3 regions of the Pseudomonas sp. LBUM1672 genome follow, and region 2 is predicted to be linked to each of the others. Evidence: predicted binding sites of a transcription regulator. Region 2 holds the regulator's gene; each other region holds the start of a gene.

Region 1 (7,307 bases), 1.0 Mb from region 2:
ATTCCTGGACGTGGACCCAATCCTGATACAGGTCGATGGCCATGGAATATTCCGGCATGTCGGCATCGTAGACGCGGTAGCAATCAATGCCTTCACGCTTGACCCACTTGCCCAACGCCTTGAGGTTCTTTTGCAGGCGGTTGGCAAACATCTGCCCGCCTTCGCTCAAGCGCGGTTGCTCGATCACCACCGGGGCCGGTTTGATCGGGTTGCCGTTCTTGTTGTACTTCTCGTACTTGCCCGGCGCTACATCGTTGTCTGCAACTTCGACTTCCGCCTGCTCGCGCTCGACCTGACGCTGTTCCGGGGTGCGACGCTCGCCGGTGACGAACTGGTCCGGGGTAACTTTGATCAGCAGCAATTTGCACGGCAAGGCGCCGTTCCAGAACGAATACTGTTTATGGCTGCGGATGCCCATGCGCTTGCCCAGGTCCGGCGCGCCGGTGAACACGGCCGCTTCCCAGTTCAGGCACGCCTGACGCAGACGCTCGCCGAGGTTCTGGTAGAGGTAGAGCAAGCTCGCCTCGTCGCCCAGACGCTCGCCGTACGGCGGGTTGCAGATCACCAGGCCTTTCTGGTTCTGGTCCGGACGCGGCTCGAAGGTGCCGACTTCGCCCTGGTAGATCTTGATCCACTCGCTCAGGCCTGCACGCTCGACGTTGTTGCGGCCCGGTTGAATCAGGCGCGGGTCGGCTTCGTAACCGCGAATCCACAGCGGTGGCTTGGCCAGGCCGGCCGCAGCGCGTTCGGTGGCTTCTTCGTGGAGCTTTTTCCACAGCGCCGGCACGTGACCGAGCCAGGCGGTGAAGCCCCACTGCTCGCGACGCAGGTTCGGCGCCATGTCGGCGGCGATCATCGCTGCTTCGACGAGGAACGTACCGACACCGCACATCGGGTCAGCCAGCGCGCCACCATCGGCCGCAATGCGTGGCCAGCCGGAGCGGATCAGGATCGCGGCCGCGAGGTTTTCCTTCAGCGGCGCCGCGCCCTGCTGCAAGCGATAACCGCGCTGGTGCAGGCTGTGGCCGGACAGGTCGAGGGACAGAATGGCTTCGCCACGGTCCAGGCGCAGGTGAATGCGCAGGTCCGGGTTGAGCTTGTCGATGGACGGACGGTCGCCTTGCGGGGTGCGCAGTTTGTCGACGATGGCGTCTTTGACTTTCAAGGCGCCGAAGTGGGTGTTGTCGATGCCCGAGCCGTGACCGCTGAACTCGACGGCCAGGGTGCCGTCGTTGAGCATGTGGTCTTGCCACTCGATGTCGAGCACGCCGTGGTACAGGTCTTCGGCGTCTTTCATCGGGAAACGCTTGAGCACCAGCAGGACCCGGTTCGCCAGACGCGACCACAGGCACAGGCGATAAGCGGTTTCCATGGTGGCCATGCCGCGCACAGCCGAGGTGTGCTCACGCGCTTCTTCAAGGCCAAGCCCGACGGCTTCCTCGATAAGCAGGCCTTCAAGACCTTTTGGGCAAGTGAGGAAGAGTTCGAAACGATCGGACATGGTAATTCCAGAGCCTTTAGCTAAGTGAACCGGCAACGCATTGCCGGCCCGGTTTTCAATCAGGCGCTTTTCTAAAAGAGCGCCCGCGTGGCACGAAGGTGTGCCGTCCCACCCGTGCTGCTCAGGTTAGAAGAGCTTAGATGCACAGGCAGATAAAAAAGTTGATGCAACAAAATGTCATAAGCCGACCCTTCGTCGAATAGTCGTCCTGCTCAACAGGAGCCATTCTCACTAAAGGATTAACCCCGTCATCCTGCGGGGGGCCGATCATACAGGGCTTTGACCAATAAACACGGGACAACATCGTGTTACTTATGGCCTTAGCATCTTTCTGGTTACGTTCTTATGACAAAACGATCATTCCCTCGATGTGACGCATTGGTTAGAACTCAACACAGGTTGACGTCGCAACGGCGTCAACACCTTGGCTCGCGACGCCGGCAGCGAGCCCCAACGGCAGGAGTTTTTTTCTGCCAGACCTCAATTGAGGTCGACGCGATAAATACAGTCAACAAGTGAGGGCAACACCCTATGAGAAGACTTAAGCGTGATCCGTTGGAAAGAGCATTTTTGCGCGGATATCAATATGGCGTTGGTGGCAAATCCCGTGAGCTTTGCCCATTTACTCTACCGTCGGTACGCCAAGCCTGGATTAACGGCTGGCGAGAAGGACGCGGCGACAACTGGGACGGTATGACCGGCACTGCGGGAATCCACAGACTCAACGAACTTCACGCCGTCGGCTAACACAGGGCACAACACTCCGACACGACAATCTGATTACGTAACGACTTACCACGCACGCCCCATCCGGGCGGCGGGCTCCGGCCCAGGGGCACCTTCGAGGTGCCCTTTTTTATGCCTGTAAAAACACGCACTGGGGAAATCGCTTTTGTGGTGAGGGGATTTATCCCCGTTGGGTCGCGAAGCGGCCCCAAACCCAGGCAACTCGGTGAATCAGTCAAAACTCATTGGCCGGATTTGCGACGGCTTCGCCGCCGAACGGGGATAAATCCCCTCGCCACAGAGAACTCACCTCAGCCCAGAAGCACTCTTGCCACAGGGGTTCAGCGCAGGGCGGCGATGGCGTCGACGGATTCGCGAATCAGCGCCGGGCCCTTGTAGATGAAGCCGGAGTAGATCTGCACCAGACTCGCGCCCGCGGCGATTTTCTCGGCTGCGTGCTTGCCTTCAGTGATGCCGCCCACGGCGATGATCGGCAAGCGCCCGGCCAGTTCCGCCGCCAGTACCTTCACGGTATGGGTGCTCTTCTCGCGAACCGGTGCGCCGGACAGACCGCCCGCCTCGTCACCATGCTCCATGCCTTCGACGCCCACGCGGCTCAGGGTGGTGTTGGTGGCAATCACCGCGTCCATCCCGGTGTCGATCAACGCTTGCGCGACCTGCGCGGTTTCTTCGTCGGTCATGTCCGGTGCGATCTTGATCGCCAGCGGTACATGTTTGCCGTGACGCAACGCCAGTTCTGCGCGACGGGTCGCCAGATCAGCCAGCAATTGCTTGAGCGAATCGCCGAACTGCAGGCTGCGCAGGCCCGGGGTGTTCGGCGAGCTGACATTGACCGTCACGTAGCTGGCGTGGGCGTAGACCTTGTCCAGGCAGATCAGGTAATCGTCGACTGCGCGCTCAACCGGCGTATCGAAGTTCTTGCCGATGTTGATGCCCAGCACGCCCTTGTACTTGGCCGCCGCCACGCGGGCCAGCAGGTGATCGACGCCGAGGTTGTTGAACCCCATGCGGTTGATGATCGCCTCGGCATCCGGCAGACGGAAAATCCGTGGCTTCGGGTTGCCCGGCTGCGGACGCGGGGTGATGGTGCCGATTTCGACAAAACCGAAACCCAACTGGGCAAAACCGTCGATGGCCGCGCCGTTCTTGTCCAGACCGGCCGCCAGACCCACCGGGTTCGGAAATTCCAGACCCATGACATTCACTGGCATTTTCGCCGGCGCCTTGCACAGCAAACCGTTGAGGCCCAAACGTCCGCCCGCGCCGATCAGGTCCAGGGACAGATCGTGGGAGGTTTCCGGGGAAAGTTTGAACAACAGCTGACGGGCCAGGGTGTACATGGGCGGTTTTGACTCGATTGGCGGCGAAATGAGGCGGCGATTATAGCCGGGCATCGCGGTCGCAAGCGAGGCGCACAACAAAATCAGCGGACGATGGCATATGCCTTGCACCAACACTGACATCAGCACTCATGCCAACGGCGGGATGAGTCGAAAGACAAAGGCGTCGTCACTTGGCCTTGCCCTGGCAAGCAGCCCGGTACGGCGCTTTTTTTTTGGAAGGTGTTTAGCCATGAATGAAACCACAGCGGGCCCGTTGGCCTGGGTCAATGGCAGCGATGCCCCGGAAAAGACTGAAATCAACCTCGGCTTCATGGCCTTGAGCGACTGTGCCTCGGTGGTGGTCGCGGCCACGCAAGGTTTTGCACAGCCTTACGGCCTGACCCTGAACCTCAAGCGCCAGTCGTCCTGGGCCAACCTGCGAGACAAACTGGTCAGCGGCGAACTCGACGCCGCCCACAGCCTGTATGGCCTGATTTATGCCGTGCACCTGGGCATCGGCGGCGTGGTGCCGACCGACATGGCGGTGCTCATGGGCCTGAACCAGAACGGCCAGAGCATCAATCTTTCTCACGGCTTGCAGGCCTTGGGGGTGACCAGTCCTGAAGCACTGGACCGGCACGTGCACCAAAGTCGCCCAAAACTGACCTTCGCCCAGACATTTCCCACGGGCACCCACGCGATGTGGCTGTATTACTGGCTCGCGAGCCAGGGCATTCATCCGTTGCAGGACGTCGACAGTGTGGTGGTGCCACCGCCACAGATGGTCGCGCACCTGCAAGCCGGGCGCATCGATGGTTTCTGCGTCGGCGAGCCGTGGTCCGCCAGCGCAGTGAAGCAGAACCTGGGGTTCACCATGGCGACGAGCCAGACCATCTGGCCCGACCATCCGGAAAAAGTCCTCGGCTGCACCCGCGCCTTTGTCGAGCAATACCCCAACACCGCCCGAGCGTTGGTGATGGCGATCCTCGAAGCCAGTCGCTTCATCGAAGACAACAACGAAAACCGCCGCAGCACTGCGAAGCTGTTGAGCGCGCCGCAATACCTCGATGCACCACTCGATTGCATCGAACCGCGCTTGCTCGGCGACTACGCCGATGGCCTCGGCAATCGTTGGCAGGACCCGCACGCGCTGCGTTTTCATGCGAACGGCGAGGTCAACGTGCCGTACTTGTCCGACGGCATGTGGTTCATGACTCAGTTCCGCCGCTGGGGTTTGTTGCGCGACGACCCGGATTACCTCGGCGTGGCCCGTCAGGTCCAGCAACTAGACTTGTACCGAGAGGCCGCCAGCGCAGTCGGTGTTGCCTGCGAGGGCGAGGCAATGCGCAGCAGCCAGTTGATCGACGGCAAAATCTGGGACGGCTCCGACCCGGCCGGCTATGCCCGCAGTTTCAAGCTGCATGCCATGAGCGAAAGCTCGCACCGAATCGCCAGCCGCTGACAGGAGACTGCGAATATGTTGCGTATCCTGCTGATCAACGACACAGCAAAAAAAGTCGGTCGCCTGAAAGCGGCGCTGACCGAAGCCGGGTTTGAGGTCATTGATGAATCCGGCCTGACCATCGACCTGCCCGCGCGCGTCGAAACGGTGCGTCCGGACGTGATCCTGATCGATACCGAGTCACCGAGCCGCGATGTGATGGAGCAAGTGGTGCTGGTTTCCCGCGATCAGCCGCGGCCAATTGTGATGTTTACCGACGAGCACGATCCCGATGTGATGCGCCAGGCGATCAAGTCCGGGGTCAGTGCCTACATCGTCGAAGGCATTCACGCACAACGCTTGCAGCCGATTCTTGACGTGGCCATGGCCCGCTTTGAAAGCGACCAGGCCCTGCGCGCCCAGCTCAACGCCCGCGACCAGCAACTGGCCGAGCGCAAGCGCATCGAGCTGGCCAAGGGGCTGCTGATGAAAATGAAGGACTGCAACGAGGAAGAGGCCTACACCCTCATGCGCCGCCAGGCCATGAGCCGGCAGCAGAAGCTGATTCAGGTGGCGGAGCAGATAATTGCCATGAGCGAATTGCTCGGCTGACCCCTCGCCACAAAAGCAGGGTGTTGGCACAGATCTGGCTAAGTAATCGTTACAGGTAACCAACGGCGGTTGCCCCACCTACGACAAAGACGTCGCTCACCTCATTTGCCCATGGCGAATCGGGTGGCGGCGTTTTTTAGTTTTGGCCCCAGAGATCGGGGCCGGTGGTGCGGCCGATGCGGCGCCCCACCTGCAAGCTCCTGACTCCTTCTCGAGACTCCCTACAGCTGAGGTGCGCGATGAATTCAAGCTTCTGGAAATCCGGTCACACGCCGACATTGTTCGCAGCGTTCCTCTATTTCGACCTGAGCTTCATGGTCTGGTACCTGCTCGGCCCACTGGCGGTGCAGATCGCCACCGACCTGCAACTGACCACCCAGCAACGCGGGCTGGTGGTGGCCACGCCGATTCTGGCCGGGGCCATACTGCGCTTTTTGATGGGCTTGCTGGCTGATCGCCTGTCGCCCAAGACCGCTGGCCTGATCGGCCAGGTGATCGTCATCTGCGCCCTGTTCGTTGCCTGGAAACACGGCATCCACAGTTACGAACAAGCGCTGCTATTGGGCTTGTTCCTCGGTGTGGCCGGCGCATCCTTCGCCGTCGCCCTGCCGCTGGCCTCGCAATGGTATCCGCCGCAACACCAAGGCAAGGCCATGGGCATCGCCGGGGCCGGCAACTCGGGCACCGTGCTCGCCGCATTGATCGCCCCGGTGCTGGCGGCCGCCTTCGGCTGGAGCAACGTGTTCGGTTTCGCCCTGATCCCGCTGATCCTGACCATCATCGTCTTCGCCTGGCTGGCCAAAAACGCCCCTGAGCGGCCGACAGCCAAGTCCATGTCCGACTACATGAAAGCATTGGGCGACCGCGACAGTTGGTGGTTCATGTTTTTCTACAGCGTGACCTTCGGCGGTTTCATCGGCCTGGCCAGCGCCCTGCCCGGCTACTTCAACGACCAATACGGCTTGAACCCGGTGACCGCTGGTTACTACACCGCAGCTTGCGTGTTCGGTGGCAGCCTGATGCGTCCATTGGGCGGCGCGCTGGCCGATCGATTTGGTGGGATTCGCACGTTGCTGGGCATGTACACGGTCGCAGCGGTCTGCATCGCGGCTGTAGGTTTCAACCTGCCGAGTTCCTACGCGGCACTGGCGCTTTTCGTCTGCACCATGCTCGGTTTGGGTGCGGGTAACGGCGCCGTTTTCCAATTGGTCCCGCAGCGTTTTCGTCGTGAGATCGGCGTGATGACCGGTTTGATCGGCATGGCCGGCGGCATTGGCGGCTTCGCCTTGGCGGCGGGCATGGGTGCGATCAAGCAAAGCACCGGCAGTTATCAAATGGCCTTGTGGTTGTTCGCCAGCCTCGGCGTGCTCGCCTGGTTCGGTCTGCACGGGGTGAAACGTCGCTGGAGAACCACCTGGGGTTCGGCCGCTGTGACCGCTGCCCGGGTCTGAAACTTCAATGAGCCTGCAACTGAGTTTTGCCGAAGCGAGCGCCATCGGTCCTCGCGAGGAAAATCAGGACGCCCTGCGCCTGGTCACTCCGGCCCCGGCGCTGGCGGCGAGCAAGGGTTACCTGTTCGCCATCGCCGATGGGGTCAGCCAGTGCGCCGACGGCGGGCTCGCCGCCCGTTCAACCTTGCAGGCTCTGGCGCTGGACTATTACGCCACCCCGGAAACCTGGGGTG
Region 2 (7,307 bases):
CAACCTAAGCTATGAACAGGTCGCCTATCTGGGCGACGATTTGCCGGACCTGCCGGTGATTCGTCGCGTGGGCCTGGGCATGGCCGTAGCAAACGCCGCCAGCTTCGTGCGCGAACACGCCCACGGCATCACCCTGGCCCGTGGTGGCGAGGGTGCCGCACGCGAATTCTGTGAATTGATCCTGCGCGCCCAGGGCCGCCTCGATGCGGCCAACGCCGCGTACCTGTGAGCCCACTATGCTGAGCAAAAAGATTCGTAACATCCTGTTGTTCGGTTGCATCGCGGCGCTGTTCGCCGCGGTCGGCTACTGGAACATCAGCCCCGAACGCTTCCTCGACAAACCCGTGGTCAAGGTCGATGAAAGCGCGATCGACTATTACGCCCTGAACGCCCACAGCGTGCAGTACCTGCCGGACGGCAAATTGCAGTATGAAATGACGTCCGACAAGGTCGAACACCTGAAAGTGAGCGAGGTGACGTTGCTGACCAACCCTGACCTGAACATGTTTCGTGGTACCGAGTTTCCCTGGCACGTCCAGAGTGAGCACGGCGAAGTCAACCCGGACGGCACTCAGGTCGAGCTGATCGACTCGGTCCGCATCACGCGTTTCGACGAGAAAAACCGCAAAACCCTGATTACCACCACCCGTATGACTGTGTTCCCCAAGGAGCAATATGCGCAGACCGATCAACCCGTTAGAATCGACGGCGCTGGCGGTGTATCGACAGGCAACGGAATGAAAGCGTACTTGAAAGAAAGCAGGATACACCTGCTATCGAACGTAAGAGGACAGTATGAGGCTCGTTAAAACTCTCCCTATTTTGCTCAGTCTGGGCGCAGCACTGGGAAGCGTGAGCGCCTGGGCTCTGCCGAACGATCAAGAGCAGCCTATCCGCATTCAGGCCGACGACGCCCAACTGGACGACAAGAATGGCGTTGCCACCTATAAGGGTGACGTGATCATTACTCAGGGCTCGATGAAGGTCACCGGCAATACCGTGACCATCACTCGCACCTCGACTGGCGACATTGACGTGGTGACATCGGTGGGCAACCTTGCCTACTTTGAGCAGATGCAGACGGCTGGCGACACCAAGCCTGTGCAAGGCTGGGGGGTGACCATCCAGTACCACGCCTCGCAAAACCGCGTCGTGCTGATCGATAAAGCGAAAGTCATCGACAAGGACAACAACACCACCCAAGGCGAGAAAATCGTCTACGACACCCAGAAAAAGCTTGCGAGCGCCGGGCGTGCTACGGGCAGCAAGGTCACCGAGTCGCGTCCGCGCATTGACATGGTGATCCAGCCGAAAAAGAAAACCGAAGAGCAAAAGGCCCCGTAATGGCAACTCTGAAAGCTCAGCATCTGGCCAAGAGCTACAAGAGCCGCCAGGTCGTGCGTGACGTCAGCCTGTCCATCGACAGCGGTCAGATCGTCGGCCTGCTGGGCCCTAACGGCGCCGGCAAGACCACCTGCTTCTACATGATCGTTGGCCTTGTGCAGGCCGATCAGGGTCGCGTACTGATCGACGATCTGGACGTCAGCCACCAGCCGATGCACGGTCGTGCAAAGGCCGGTATCGGCTATCTTCCGCAAGAAGCGTCGATCTTCCGCAAACTCTCGGTTGCGGACAACATCATGGCCATCCTCGAGACCCGCAAGGAACTCGACAAGGCCGATCGTCGCAAGGAGCTGGAAAGCCTGCTGCAGGAATTCCACATCAGCCACATCCGCGACAACCTCGGCATGAGCCTGTCCGGTGGTGAGCGCCGCCGCGTGGAAATCGCCCGGGCACTGGCCACCAACCCGAAATTCATCCTGCTCGATGAACCTTTCGCCGGTGTGGACCCGATCTCGGTGGGCGACATCAAACAGATCATCTACCACCTCAAGGCCAAAGGCATTGGCGTGCTGATCACTGACCACAACGTCCGTGAGACCCTGGATATCTGCGAAACTGCCTACATCGTAAACGATGGCCAGCTGATCGCCGAAGGTGACTCCGCCACCATCCTGGCCAACGAACTGGTCAAGGAAGTGTATCTGGGCCACGAGTTCCGCCTGTAAGCGCTGACGTGTCTGGCTGGTTGTCCGAGCGCTCGTCTCGATAAAAAATCAATACTTTTTTATTGTTACAGCGCTCTAGGCAAACGCTGCAGTTTCGGGCATATAATTTGCTTATGTTTGGCGCTCCGGCGCCCTGTAGTGGATGGCGCATGTGCGCCGGCGAATAAGGTGTTAAGCCCCTGCCATGAAACCATCGCTAGTCTTGAGAATGGGCCAGCAGCTGACGATGACACCGCAGCTGCAACAGGCCATCCGCCTGCTCCAATTGTCGACCCTGGACCTGCAACAGGAAATCCAGGAGGCCCTGGAGTCCAATCCGATGCTCGAACGCCAGGAAGAAGGCGACGACTTCGATAACGCCGACCCATTGGCCGACAAAGCCGAACAGCTCCCCAACGCCGATGTTTCGGAACCCTCCTACCAGGAAACCGCCCCGACGGTGGATAACCTCGAGGAAGGTGACTGGAACGAGCGCATTCCCAACGAACTGCCTGTCGATACCGCGTGGGAAGACGTCTACCAGACCAGCGCCAGCAGCCTGCCCAGCAGCGATGACGACGAGTGGGATTTCACCACCCGCACATCGGCCGGCGAAAGCCTGCAAAGCCATTTGTTGTGGCAACTGAACCTGGCACCGATGTCCGACACCGATCGCCTGATCGCCGTGACCCTGATCGACTGCATCAACAATCAGGGTTACCTGGACGAAACCCTCGAGGAAATTCTCGAAGCCTTCGATCCGGAACTGGACATTGAACTGGACGAAATCGAAGCCGTCCTGCACCGCATCCAGCAATTCGAGCCGGCCGGCATCGGCGCCCGCAATCTGGGTGAATGCCTGCTGCTGCAACTGCGCCAGCTGCCCGCCAAGACGCCTTGGCTGGCCGAAGCCAAGCGCCTGGTCACCGACTACATCGACCTGCTCGGCAGCCGCGACTACAGCCAGCTGATGCGCCGCATGAAGCTCAAGGAAGATGAACTGCGCCAGGTGATCGAACTGGTGCAGAGCCTCAACCCGCGTCCGGGCTCGCAGATCGAGTCGAGTGAAGCCGAGTACGTTGTCCCTGACGTGATCGTGCGCAAGGACAACGAGCGCTGGCTGGTCGAGCTGAACCAGGAATCGGTGCCACGGTTGCGGGTCAACGCTCAATACGCCGGTTTTGTACGCCGCGCCGACACCAGTGCCGACAACACCTTCATGCGCAATCAGCTGCAAGAAGCCCGCTGGTTCATCAAAAGCCTGCAAAGCCGCAACGAAACTCTTATGAAAGTAGCCACCCAGATCGTCGAGCATCAGCGCGGCTTCCTGGAGTACGGCGACGAAGCGATGAAACCGCTGGTCCTGCATGACATCGCCGAAGCGGTAGGCATGCACGAATCGACGATTTCCCGGGTGACCACACAGAAATTCATGCATACCCCTCGGGGCATATATGAACTGAAATACTTTTTCTCGAGCCACGTCAGCACCTCCGAAGGCGGTGAATGCTCGTCCACAGCGATCCGCGCGATCATCAAAAAACTGGTTGCTGCGGAAAATCAGAAAAAGCCGTTGAGTGACAGCAAGATCGCTGGTTTACTGGAGGCACAAGGCATTCAGGTGGCTCGCCGCACCGTCGCCAAGTACCGCGAATCCCTCGGGATCGCGCCTTCGAGCGAACGCAAGCGGTTGATGTAGAGCCACGCCACAGCGTTCCAGTGGCAGGCATTTCTGCCTGCCGCTTTATGCACTGGCAACGAAGGAGAAGCTGTATGCAAGTCAACATCAGTGGACACCAACTGGAAGTGACCGAACCTCTTCGCACCTACATCGGCGAAAAACTCCAACGATTAGAGAGGCATTTCGACAAGATCACCAACGTGCAGGTCACGATGACGGTCGAAAAGCTCAAGCAGAAAATCGAAGCCACGCTGCATATTCCCGGCAATGAAGTGGTCGCCAACGCGGAGCATACCGATATGTATGCGGCGATCGACGCGCTGACCGACAAGCTGGATAAACAACTCAAAAAGCATAAGGAAAAGACCCAAAGCCTCCTCCAGGGCGCGACCGGTCGTTAACACTCCCTACCCATGATCCGACTTGAAAGCATCCTGACCCCCGGCCGTTCCCTCGTGAACGTGCCGGGCGGCAGCAAAAAGAAAGCCCTCGAGCAAATTGCCAACCTTATCCATAAAGAAGTCCCGGATCTGGAGATGCAAGATGTCTTCGAGGCTCTGATTGCCCGTGAAAAACTCGGTTCGACCGGTTTTGGTAACGGCATCGCCATTCCCCACTGTCGTCTGAAAGGTTGTACGTCGCCTGTCAGCGCACTGATGCACCTCGACGCCCCCATCGATTTCGACGCCATCGACGGCGCCCCGGTTGACCTGCTGTTCGTTCTGCTGGTCCCGCAAGCCGCTACCGATGCCCACCTGGAACTTCTGCGCCAGATCGCCAGCATGCTCGATCGCAAGGAAGTGCGCGAAAAACTGCGCAGTGCCCCGAGCAACGCAGCCTTGTATCAGGTTGTCCTGGACGAGCAGAACGGTCACTGATCATGCGCCTGATCATCGTCAGTGGCCGTTCCGGCTCAGGTAAAAGTACCGCCCTCGATGTTCTCGAGGACAACGGCTACTACTGCATCGACAACCTTCCCGCCGGATTACTGCCGGAACTGGCCGAGCGCGCGCTGATTCATACTGAACTGGCACAGCCGCTGGTTGCCGTCTCCATCGATGCGCGCAACCTGCCGAGTCACCTGTCACGGTTTCCGGAACTGTTGGAAGAAGTCCGCAGTCGGCATATCAAATGCGATGTGCTGTATCTGGACGCTGACGAAGAAACGTTGCTCAAACGCTTCTCGGAAACCCGTCGTCGCCATCCTCTGAGCAACGCCAATCGCTCGCTGGCCGAGGCGATTCAAGACGAGACCCTGTTGCTGGGCCCTATCGCCGACTTGGCCGACCTCAAGGTCAACACCACCAACCTGAACCTTTATCAGCTGCGCGATACCATCAAGTTGCGCCTGCTGAACCAGCCGGAAGCCGGCACTGCGTTCCTGGTGGAGTCTTTCGGGTTCAAGCGTGGCATGCCGGTCGACGCCGACCTGGTGTTCGACGTGCGCTGCCTGCCCAACCCTTACTGGAAACCGGAATTGCGTGAGCAGTCCGGACTTGATCAACCGGTGGCCGACTACCTGGCGGCACAACCGGACGTCGAAGAGATGTTCCAGGACATTTCCACATACCTGCTCAAGTGGTTGCCGCGCTTTGCCGCCAGCAACCGGGCTTATGTCACCATTGCCATTGGCTGCACCGGCGGGCATCACCGCTCCGTCTACCTGACCGAACGTCTGGGCCAGGTCCTGCAACAATCCCTGAAGAACGTCCAGGTTCGCCACCGCGACCTCAGCTAAAGGATTCACATCGCGATGCCTGCTCGGGACATAGAAATCATCAACAAGCTGGGCCTGCATGCCCGCGCTTCGGCTAAATTCGTTGGCGTTGCTGGTCAGTATCCGGAATGCAAGATCAGAGTCGGTCGCACACCAGAATCCACGGTCGATGGCAAAAGCATCATGGCCATGATGATGCTCGCCGCCGGCAAGGGCACCAAAATCCATCTGAGTACGGAAGGCGAGCAAGAGCAGGAAGCGATGGATGCGCTGGTCGCATTGATCAACAACTTCTTCGACGAAGGCGAGTAACCCGCCTTTTTGAGCGGGCACCTGTGGCGAGGGGATTTATCCCCGTTCGGCTGCGAAGCAGTCGTAAAGCAGGCAACTTAGTCTGCTGCACCGACGCTGGGGGTCGCTTCGCGACCCAACGGGGATAAATCCCCTCGCCACACAGGCATCAATGCCTTTTCAGGCCAACGCCGTATCCATCACCATCATCAAACAAAACCCGATCAACAACCCAAGGCTCGCCAGCTTGTCGTGACCATTGCGCCGCGATTCGGGGATGACTTCATGGGTGACCACCAGCAACATCGCCCCCGCCGCCAGCGCCAATCCCAATGGCAACAGCAATTCGGCCAGGCTCACCAGCCAGGCGCACAACAGCGCGAAGACCGGCTCGACCAACCCTGATGCCGCACCGATCAGGAACGCCTTGACCCGCGACATCCCCGCGCCTGCCAGCACCAGCGCGATCACCAGCCCTTCCGGTACATCCTGCAAGGCGATGCCCATGGCCAGGCTGTCGGCATCCGGCATTCCTCCACCGGCCGAGACCCCGACCGCCATGCCTTCAGGAATGTTGTGGGCAATGATGGCAAACACAAACAACCAAATCCGCGGCGGGATGACCGGCCGTTCCAGGGTTCCGACGAGCATTTCCGGTGAGGCGCCCGAGACCTTTCGATCCACCAGAAACAGCCCGAACGCGCCGAGCATGATGCCGAAGCTGATCAGTCCGCTGGCCGCCCAGGGTGTCAGCCCCAGGCTTTCAGCGGCGGAGATCCCCGGGACAATCAGCGAAAACGCCGTCGCCGCGAGCATCACCCCGGCACCGAAACCGAGCAGCGTATCGCTGACCGACTGCGGCATCCGCCGAATCACCAGCACCGGCACTGCACCCAACGCAGTGCCCAAGGCGCAAATCGCCCCGCCCTGCAGTGCGCGCAGCAATCTTGGCTCGAGGTCCAGCCACGCCAGTCCATGGGCGACCAACAACGACATGCCCGCCAGCAGCAACAGCGATCCCAGCGCGTAGCGAAACATTCGTCCGCTGCCGATCGCCAGTGTTTCAGTGCCCATAGTCAGCCTTGGATTGTTTTGATAGAGGACTTAAACCAGCGCAGCCTGATACCGCGCAGCGACTTCAGGCCAATTGATGACGTTGTAGAACGCATTGATGTATTCCGGACGGCGGTTCTGATATTGCAGGTAATAGGCGTGCTCCCAGACATCCAGGCCGAGGATCGGCGTATTGCCATTCATCAACGGGCTGTCCTGGTTACCGCTGCTTTCCACAATCAGGGCCTTTTGCGGTGTGACACTCAGCCAGGCCCAGCCACTGCCAAAGCGGGTCAGCGCGGCTTTGGTGAACGCTTCCTTGAAACGGTCCAGGCCACCCAGTTGCTCATCAATCGCCTTGGCCAGCGCACCGTCGGGTTTGCCGCCGCCGTGAGGCGCCATCACTTCCCAGAACAGCGAATGGTTGGCGTGGCCGCCGCCCTGATTGATCACCGCCGCACGGAGTTTTTCCGGCAGCTGCTGGACGCTGGCGACCAGTTTTTCCACCGACCATTCG
Region 3 (7,307 bases), 1.3 Mb from region 2:
ATTCAGCGTTGTCACATTGCCGGTCAGTTGCGGCTCTTCCAGCTGGTTTTCCACTGGCACGATGCCCTCAGGCAGCAAGTCCACCGCCACCAATGGAATCGGCACGCAACCGCGCAAGCCGAGCAACAGCCACAACAGCAGCAACAGGAACGGCAGCAGCAACAGCCACCACCAGCGACGCCACCACGGACGAGCCACCACTGGCACGACGGGCGCTACAACCGGTTCTTCGACCACGGGTGGCAGCGTGAATACGGGCGGAACCTGATAAAGGCAGTGCAGGGGATCGCGATTGCCGGTACCGGCGTGCTCGAAACCCCAGAAGGTCAGCACCGGTTTGCCTTGCACCAGGTAGACGAAGTTTTCGTCAGGGAAATGAATGACGCGCTTTAGCAGCTTGCCGAACACGGCTTTGTCGCCTTGCTGCTGTTCGCCCGAATCCGTGCCCAGGAAACGCTGGCTCAATTCATCGAGCGCAGTCTTCAGGGCTTCAAGTTGGCGACGGGCCGGTGCGCGTTCTTCTTCGGTCGCGCTGCTCCACGGGATTACATCGCCGTCGAGACCGCTGTACCAATCGATCTGGTTGCCGAGTTCGTCGCTTTGAGGAATGGCCAGGTGATCGACCATGTCGGGGTTCTTGCGGCGAATGGCTTCGCGCAACTGCAGGGCAGCCCGGTAGACCGGTTGACCTGTTTCGCCCAGGGCTGTGAATGACCCGCTCTTACCGCTGCGTAATAGTGCCCCGCGCATCCAAACTCCATATGATCCGTTGCGCAAATTACAGGCAAAAGTGCCTGTTCTTGCTCCTGCAATTAGCTGGCGACCTTAATGTCATAATGATGTCGCCGTCAATCAGCCGATAGGCCAAAACCGTATGAGATTAGCGTAACAAAGCGGGCGTTGCTTGGGTCGTTGTGTATTTGCGAGGAACGGCGGGGACGCCTGGATTTTTTAATCTTGCTGAAACGTTTCATCAGCGCTATAAAAAAGCACAACTCCAAGAAAGGCTTCCCTCATGACCCCGCTCAAACTCGCCATCGCCCTCGGCGCGCTGACCACTGCCTCCCATGCCATGGCCTGGGATTACGTGCTGCTCGACACCGACAAGGCCGCCCAGAACTGGCAGATCACCAGCCAGCAACTCGGCGTGAAAACCGACAAACCTTTCTCCGTGACCCTGCGCACCTTGCACGGTGGCCGGCAGGAGGGCGTCAGCATCGTCGACATCGATAACGGCACAATGAAACTCTCGGTGGTGCCGACTCGCGGGATGAACGTCTTGCAGGCATCGGTCGGCGATGTGCGCATGGGTTGGGATTCGCCGGTCAAGGACGTGGTCAATCCGTCCTTCATCGAACTCAACGGCCGCGGTGGCCTGGGTTGGCTCGAAGGCTTCAACGAACTGGTCGCCCGCTGCGGCTACGAATGGGTCGGCCACCCCGGCATGGATAACGGCGAACTCCTGACCCTGCACGGCCGCGCCGCCAACATCCCGGCCAGCAAAGTCACCCTGCACATCGACGAAAAACCGCCTTACGCCATCAGCCTGCGCGGCGAGCTGAAAGAGCAGGCGTTCAAGAAAGTCGATTTCTCGGTGGTGACCGAGTTGGTCACTGAACCCGGCAGCGTAGCGTTCGCCCTGAACGACACATTGACCAACAACGGCGACTATCCGAAGGAATACCAGGCGCTTTACCACAGCAACTTCAGCACGCCATTCCTGGAGCAGGGCGCGCGGTTTGTGGCGCCGGTTAAACAGGTGTCGCCGTTCAACGAAAAGGCCAAAGGGGATTTGCCGGATTGGCAGACTTACCGCGCGCCGACCAAGGACTACGACGAGACGGTTTACAACGTCGTGCCTTATGGCGATGCCAAGGGCGACACGTTGACCGTGCTGCACAATAAGGCTGGGAGCCTTGGGGTGTCGGTTGGTTTTAATACCCAGCAGTTGCCGGTGTTTTCGTTGTGGAAGAACACGGATACGCAAGGGCAGGGGTATGTGACCGGGTTGGAGCCGGGGACGAGTTTTTCCTACAACCGACGGTATCAGCGGCCGATTGGATTGGTGCCGATGATTGGGGTGAAAGAGCAGAGGCAGTTTCAGATCCATTACAGTTTGCTGGCGGATAAAGGGGCTGTGGATAAAGCGATGCAGCGGGTGAATGAGATTCAGGGTGGGCGGGCGACTGAGGTGCGACAAACGCCGTTGGTTGATCTCACTAAAGAGTGATTCTTGTCAGTTTGTGCTTGGCCGATACTGTAATGCCTCCGCCAGATGTTCGCGGGTGATGCCATCGATCTGTTCAAGGTCTGCCAGCGTGCGGGCAACCTTGAGCAGGCGGTGGGCCGACCGGAGTGACAAGGTCAAACGCTCGCAAGCAGTTTCCAGCCACGCCTCGTCGGTTGTGGATAACTTGCAGTGGCGGCGCAGTCCCGGCAAATCAAGGAATGCGTTGGCGCAGCCCTGGCGTTTGTTTTGACGCTCCCGGGCGTCGGCGACCAGCACCGCAGCAGTGGCTGTGTCATCACCGGGTTTGAGCGCAGGGTTCAACGCCGTGGCTTCCCGAGCGACGGTCAGGTGCAGGTCGATCCGATCCAGTAGAGGCCCCGACAATTTGTTGCGATAACGCTGGACCATGTCCGGTGTACAACTGCATTTGCCGCTGGGTTCGCCAAGATATCCACAGGGACACGGGTTCATTGCGGCCACCAATTGAAAGCGCGCCGGAAACCTCACGCGATCCTTGGCGCGGGAAATCACGATGTGGCCGGACTCCAGCGGCTCCCTTAAAACCTCCAACACCTTGCGGTCGAATTCCGGGAGTTCATCGAGGAATAGAACGCCATGATGGGCTAGGGTGATTTCGCCGGGTTGTGGCTTCGAACCGCCGCCCACTAACGCCGGGCCGGAGGCCGAGTGATGGGGCTGGCGGAACGGTCGTTGCGGCCAGTGGCTCAAGGGCACGCAACTGGTGACGGATTGAATGGCTGCGACTTCCAGCGCCTCGTTTTCGGCGAGCGGTGGAAGCAAACCCGGCAAACGACTCGCCAACAATGTTTTCCCAGTCCCCGGCGGTCCGCTGAACAGCAGGTTATGAGCCCCAGCCGCCGCAATCAGCAATGCGCGCTTGGCCGAGATTTGCCCCTGCACCTCATTCAAGTCCGGATAGGGTTTACTTGCATAGAGCAACCCGTTGGAAACGTAGGGTTCAACCGGTGTATGTCCATTGAAGTGCGCAACGGCTTCCAGCAGGTGGTCCACGGCAAACACCTTCAACCCGGACGCCAGGCACGCTTCCTCGGCGTTCGCCCGCGGCACCATCAACGAGCGTCCGGCCTTGCGTGCAGCCAGCGCAGCCGGCAACACGCCTCTCACAGCACGTACCGCGCCTGACAACGCCAACTCTCCCAGGCATTCAATGTCATCCAGCGTCAACGTCGGAACCTGCACGCTGGCGGACAGAATCCCCAAGGCAATCGCCAGATCAAACCGTCCGCCATCCTTAGGTAAGTCCGCAGGCGCGAGATTCAGCGTGATGCGCCGTGCAGGAAATTGCAGGCCGGAATTGATGATCGCGCTGCGCACCCGGTCCTTGCTTTCCTTTACTGCCGCTTCGGGCAAGCCGACCATCGTCAATGACGGCAGACCGTTGGCCAGATGGACTTCTACGGTAACGGCGGGCGCATCCACGCCAATCTGGGCGCGGCTGTGGACGATGGAGAGGGACATGGTCGTTCCTTGAGCTTTTACGGGAACCGCTTCCTGCGGTTTTTGAAGGGTAGTCGGGGTGTTGTTCTTCGGCGTTACGAATGAGGCGACAAACTTTCGCTGGATGTTGCGAGTGTCTTTCTGGTGATGAAGCGTAAGCGAGTGTGGAGTGCCGACGTAATCGGTCTCGGGATGATGTTTTTGTAGGACCTTGCCTAGAACAATGACGGACGCCGGTGAAAGTGTGTGAGCGCTCTTGTCTGTCTGGCAGGGCTGCTTATGATCACTAATTGATCGCTGACTTCGGAGAGGAATATGAACAGTAATGGAATGCGGCCGGTTCATCCTGGCGAAATACTTCAGGACGAATTTCTTGAACCGTTCGGCATTTCAGAGTCGGCTTTCGCCCGTTCGTTGAACGAACCGTTAAAAGTGGTCAACGAAATCGTTATGCGGCAGCGTTGTGTCAGTGCTGATCTAGCGGGGAAGCTATCTGGCTACCTGAACACCACGCCCGAGTTATGGCTGAACCTGCAATCGACTTACGATCTGCGTAAAGCCGAAATCGGACGTGGTAGCGATTTAAGTACTTAAAGCGATTGCAGCACCTGTGAAGCGCGCTTCCACCACGACGTATTGACCGCTCGCTGTGGCCGATCACCATCCGCCAGCATCTGCGGAACATCCTGCAACCGAATCCACGGCTGGTTATTCCAGTGCAGCAAACTCAGTGACATCTCCGGCCAGTTCAACAGGCTCAGGACCGGGCGTTCGCTTGTTGCCGGTTGTTGGGCATCTCTGAGGGCTGGCACTACGTCGTGGGTCAGCCATTCGCGCAGTCCTCGGTATTCGGGGCAGTAGTGGTAGACCAGCAGGGCGTAGACGCCGGATTCGCTGATTAGCAGGGTGTCTTCGAGGGTGCCGTGGATGACGACTCGCGCGGATTGATGTTGATCGGGATCGAGTTTGCGGACGGCGCGTTCGTCGAGGAACAGGCGAAGCAGACGGCCCAGGTCTCGGGCGCTGAACCAAGGCTGGTTTTCGATCAAGAGTGCGTGGAGGTGGAGTTTGTGGCGGGTGAAGACGTGAGGGATTAGATAAGCGTTATCGCAACTCATTAATACAGCTCCTTTTGCTAAAGAGGCTGCCGTCAATCGTCGCCAAACAATTGGGTGGCAGCTGTACGCGGGTTGGCGAACCGGAGCAAAAGGAACCCGGCAGACCAGAAGGTCTCCCACGCACAGCCGCCATGACTCGAGAGATGGTCGTCGTACGCCTTAAGCTTCCAGGTCGCCAAACCCAGTGCTGAATATTCAGCTGAGAATGAGCTTAGGAACCTGGGCTTCGCGGCGCTATCGGACGGCGGTGGTGATCTTTGTAGGACGTTGCCGAGACGGTGGCGGGGCGGAAGATCAAAAGATCGCAGCCTGCGGCAGCTCCTACAGGGGTGTGGTCTGTCCAGTGTGGGAGGGCTGGTAGACCGAGGCGACTCTAATCGCGAGCAGGCTCGCTCCCACAGGGGACTGCATTGTCAGCTGGGTTATTCGGTGGGCGGGTTGAGCTTCGTTTCCAGCTCGGCAACCTTCGCTTCGAGGCTTTCCAGCCGCGCCCGAGTCCGTGCCAGCACAACCATCTGGCTATCAAACTCTTCACGACTCACCAGGTCCAGCTTGCTGAAGCCGCTCTGCAACAGCGCCTTGAACTGGCTTTCGATTTCGCTTTTCGGCAACGGGGTTTCGCCGCTGAAGAGGCGGGAGGCGGTGCCGGTCAGGGCGTCGAGGAAGTCTTTGGGTGCGAGCATGGGAAATGTCCTGTCAACAATGGCGGGCAGTGTATCACGCAGTGTCTATAGTCAATTCCGACAGCAGGCATGCACGCTTTTCGCGCATGTGGATGGACGGTCGCGCACTGTTGTTGTGCGTATCTGTCGGGCTGATTGTGTGAAGCGGCTGTCCGCAGCGGCCAAGGGATTGAATTCAGTGGGTTTTGGCGAGATGGCAAGCTTTCTGCTTAGTCAGTAGTAACCCATGCACTGATGCAGTCGCTGTGACGAATGCAGTGCGCCAAGCGGAACGGGGAGTTGTTTCGTGAGGAGCGGTTAGCTGGCGTCGGACGGGCAGGTAAGGTCGACGATGCGTTACAAAGCCAGGCACTGCGCTTAGACTTGAGACGGGTTTGTTTTCCTGGGGCAAGTCCACCAATTCGGGAGAGAGTTTTCATGAAGCTAGTCACTGCCATCATCAAGCCGTTCAAACTGGACGACGTGCGCGAGTCGCTGTCCGAGATCGGCGTGCAGGGCATTACCGTTACTGAAGTCAAAGGCTTCGGTCGGCAGAAGGGTCACACCGAGCTGTATCGCGGCGCGGAGTACGTGGTCGATTTTCTGCCCAAGGTGAAGATCGATGTCGCCATTGACGACAAGGATCTGGACCGGGTTATCGAGGCGATAACCAAGGCCGCCAACACCGGCAAGATCGGTGACGGCAAGATCTTCGTGGTCAATCTGGAACAGGCGATTCGCATCCGTACCGGCGAAACCGATACCGACGCGATTTAAACGCCGCCACAAACCCAACGCCCCAGGAGAAAACAATATGACTCTGCGTAAATTCGCAGGGCTAGGAGCCCTGTTGTCCCTCGTAATGCCCAGCCTGGCTATGGCGGCAGACGAAGTGGCGGCCCCAGTCCTCAACTCCGGCGATACCGCCTGGATGATGACCTCGACAGCCCTCGTGCTGTTCATGACCATTCCCGGCCTCGCGCTGTTCTACGGCGGCATGGTTCGCTCCAAAAATATTCTTTCCGTGATGATGCAGTGCTTCGCCATTACCGGCCTGATCAGCATTCTGTGGGTCATTTATGGCTACAGCATCGCGTTCGACACCACCGGCATGGAGCAGGGCGTCGTCAACTTCAACTCGTTCTTCGGTGGCATGGGCAAGGCATTCCTCGCCGGTGTCACGCCGTCGAGCCTGACCGGTCCTGCGGCGCTGTTCCCTGAGGCGGTGTTCATCACCTTCCAGATGACCTTCGCCATCATCACCCCTGCGCTGATCGTCGGTGCCTTCGCCGAGCGGATGAAGTTCTCCGCCATGCTGATCTTCATGGGCGTGTGGTTCACTCTGGTTTACGCACCGATTGCGCACATGGTCTGGTCCGGCAACGGCGGCCTGATGTGGGACTGGGGCGTGCTCGACTTCGCCGGCGGCACCGTGGTGCATATCAACGCTGGTGTGGCTGGTCTGGTTGCATGCATCGTGCTCGGCAAGCGCAAAGGCTTCCCGACCACGCCGATGGCGCCGCACAACCTCGGTTACACCCTGATGGGCGCCGCGATGCTGTGGGTGGGTTGGTTCGGTTTCAACGCCGGTTCCGCCGCTGCGGCCAACGGCACCGCCGGTATGGCGATGCTGGTGACCCAGATCGCAACCGCCGCCGCTGCACTGGGCTGGATGTTCGCCGAGTGGATCACCCACGGCAAACCAAGTGCACTGGGTATCGCTTCGGGTGTTGTGGCCGGTCTGGTCGCCATCACCCCAGCCGCTGGCACCGTGGGCCCGATGGGCGCGCTGGTCATCGGTCTGGCAGCAGGCGTGGT

What was found. The regulator sigma-54, encoded in region 2, starts transcription at its own class of promoters, with help from an activator protein. The targets are predictions, from matches to a motif close to ANTGGCATNNANNTTGCTNT.
Positions count from the first base shown of each region.
Region 1: a site for sigma-54 is predicted at 3,681-3,700, ahead of ACA053_RS09065 (CmpA/NrtA family ABC transporter substrate-binding protein). Genes of this name have one in related genera too.
Region 3: a site for sigma-54 is predicted at 5,703-5,722, ahead of glnK (P-II family nitrogen regulator). Genes of this name have one in related genera too.

Region 1 is NZ_CP166781.1:1,997,820-2,005,126, reverse strand. Features, by position in the region: gene rlmKL (bifunctional 23S rRNA (guanine(2069)-N(7))-methyltransferase RlmK/23S rRNA (guanine(2445)-N(2))-methyltransferase RlmL) at 1-1,501, opposite strand, end outside; gene rmf (ribosome modulation factor) at 2,033-2,248, shown strand; gene ACA053_RS09070 (quinone-dependent dihydroorotate dehydrogenase) at 2,569-3,588, opposite strand; gene ACA053_RS09065 (CmpA/NrtA family ABC transporter substrate-binding protein) at 3,821-5,032, shown strand; gene ACA053_RS09060 (ANTAR domain-containing response regulator) at 5,048-5,623, shown strand; gene ACA053_RS09055 (nitrate/nitrite transporter) at 5,863-7,074, shown strand; gene ACA053_RS09050 (bifunctional protein-serine/threonine kinase/phosphatase) at 7,082-7,307, shown strand, end outside.
Region 2 is NZ_CP166781.1:976,716-984,022, reverse strand. Features, by position in the region: gene ACA053_RS04305 (KdsC family phosphatase) at 1-229, shown strand, start outside; gene lptC (LPS export ABC transporter periplasmic protein LptC) at 237-809, shown strand; gene lptA (lipopolysaccharide transport periplasmic protein LptA) at 796-1,344, shown strand; gene lptB (LPS export ABC transporter ATP-binding protein) at 1,344-2,069, shown strand; gene ACA053_RS04285 (RNA polymerase factor sigma-54) at 2,254-3,747, shown strand; gene hpf (ribosome hibernation-promoting factor, HPF/YfiA family) at 3,822-4,130, shown strand; gene ptsN (PTS IIA-like nitrogen regulatory protein PtsN) at 4,143-4,607, shown strand; gene rapZ (RNase adapter RapZ) at 4,610-5,467, shown strand; gene ACA053_RS04265 (HPr family phosphocarrier protein) at 5,483-5,758, shown strand; gene ACA053_RS04260 (ZIP family metal transporter) at 5,918-6,811, opposite strand; gene ACA053_RS04255 (superoxide dismutase) at 6,842-7,307, opposite strand, start outside.
Region 3 is NZ_CP166781.1:6,178,308-6,185,614, reverse strand. Features, by position in the region: gene ACA053_RS28390 (SrfA family protein) at 1-750, opposite strand, end outside; gene ACA053_RS28385 (aldose 1-epimerase family protein) at 1,016-2,230, shown strand; gene ACA053_RS28380 (YifB family Mg chelatase-like AAA ATPase) at 2,237-3,730, opposite strand; gene ACA053_RS28375 (HigA family addiction module antitoxin) at 4,025-4,303, shown strand; gene ACA053_RS28370 (BRO-N domain-containing protein) at 4,300-4,827, opposite strand; gene ACA053_RS28365 (accessory factor UbiK family protein) at 5,250-5,510, opposite strand; gene glnK (P-II family nitrogen regulator) at 5,928-6,266, shown strand; gene ACA053_RS28355 (ammonium transporter) at 6,304-7,307, shown strand, end outside.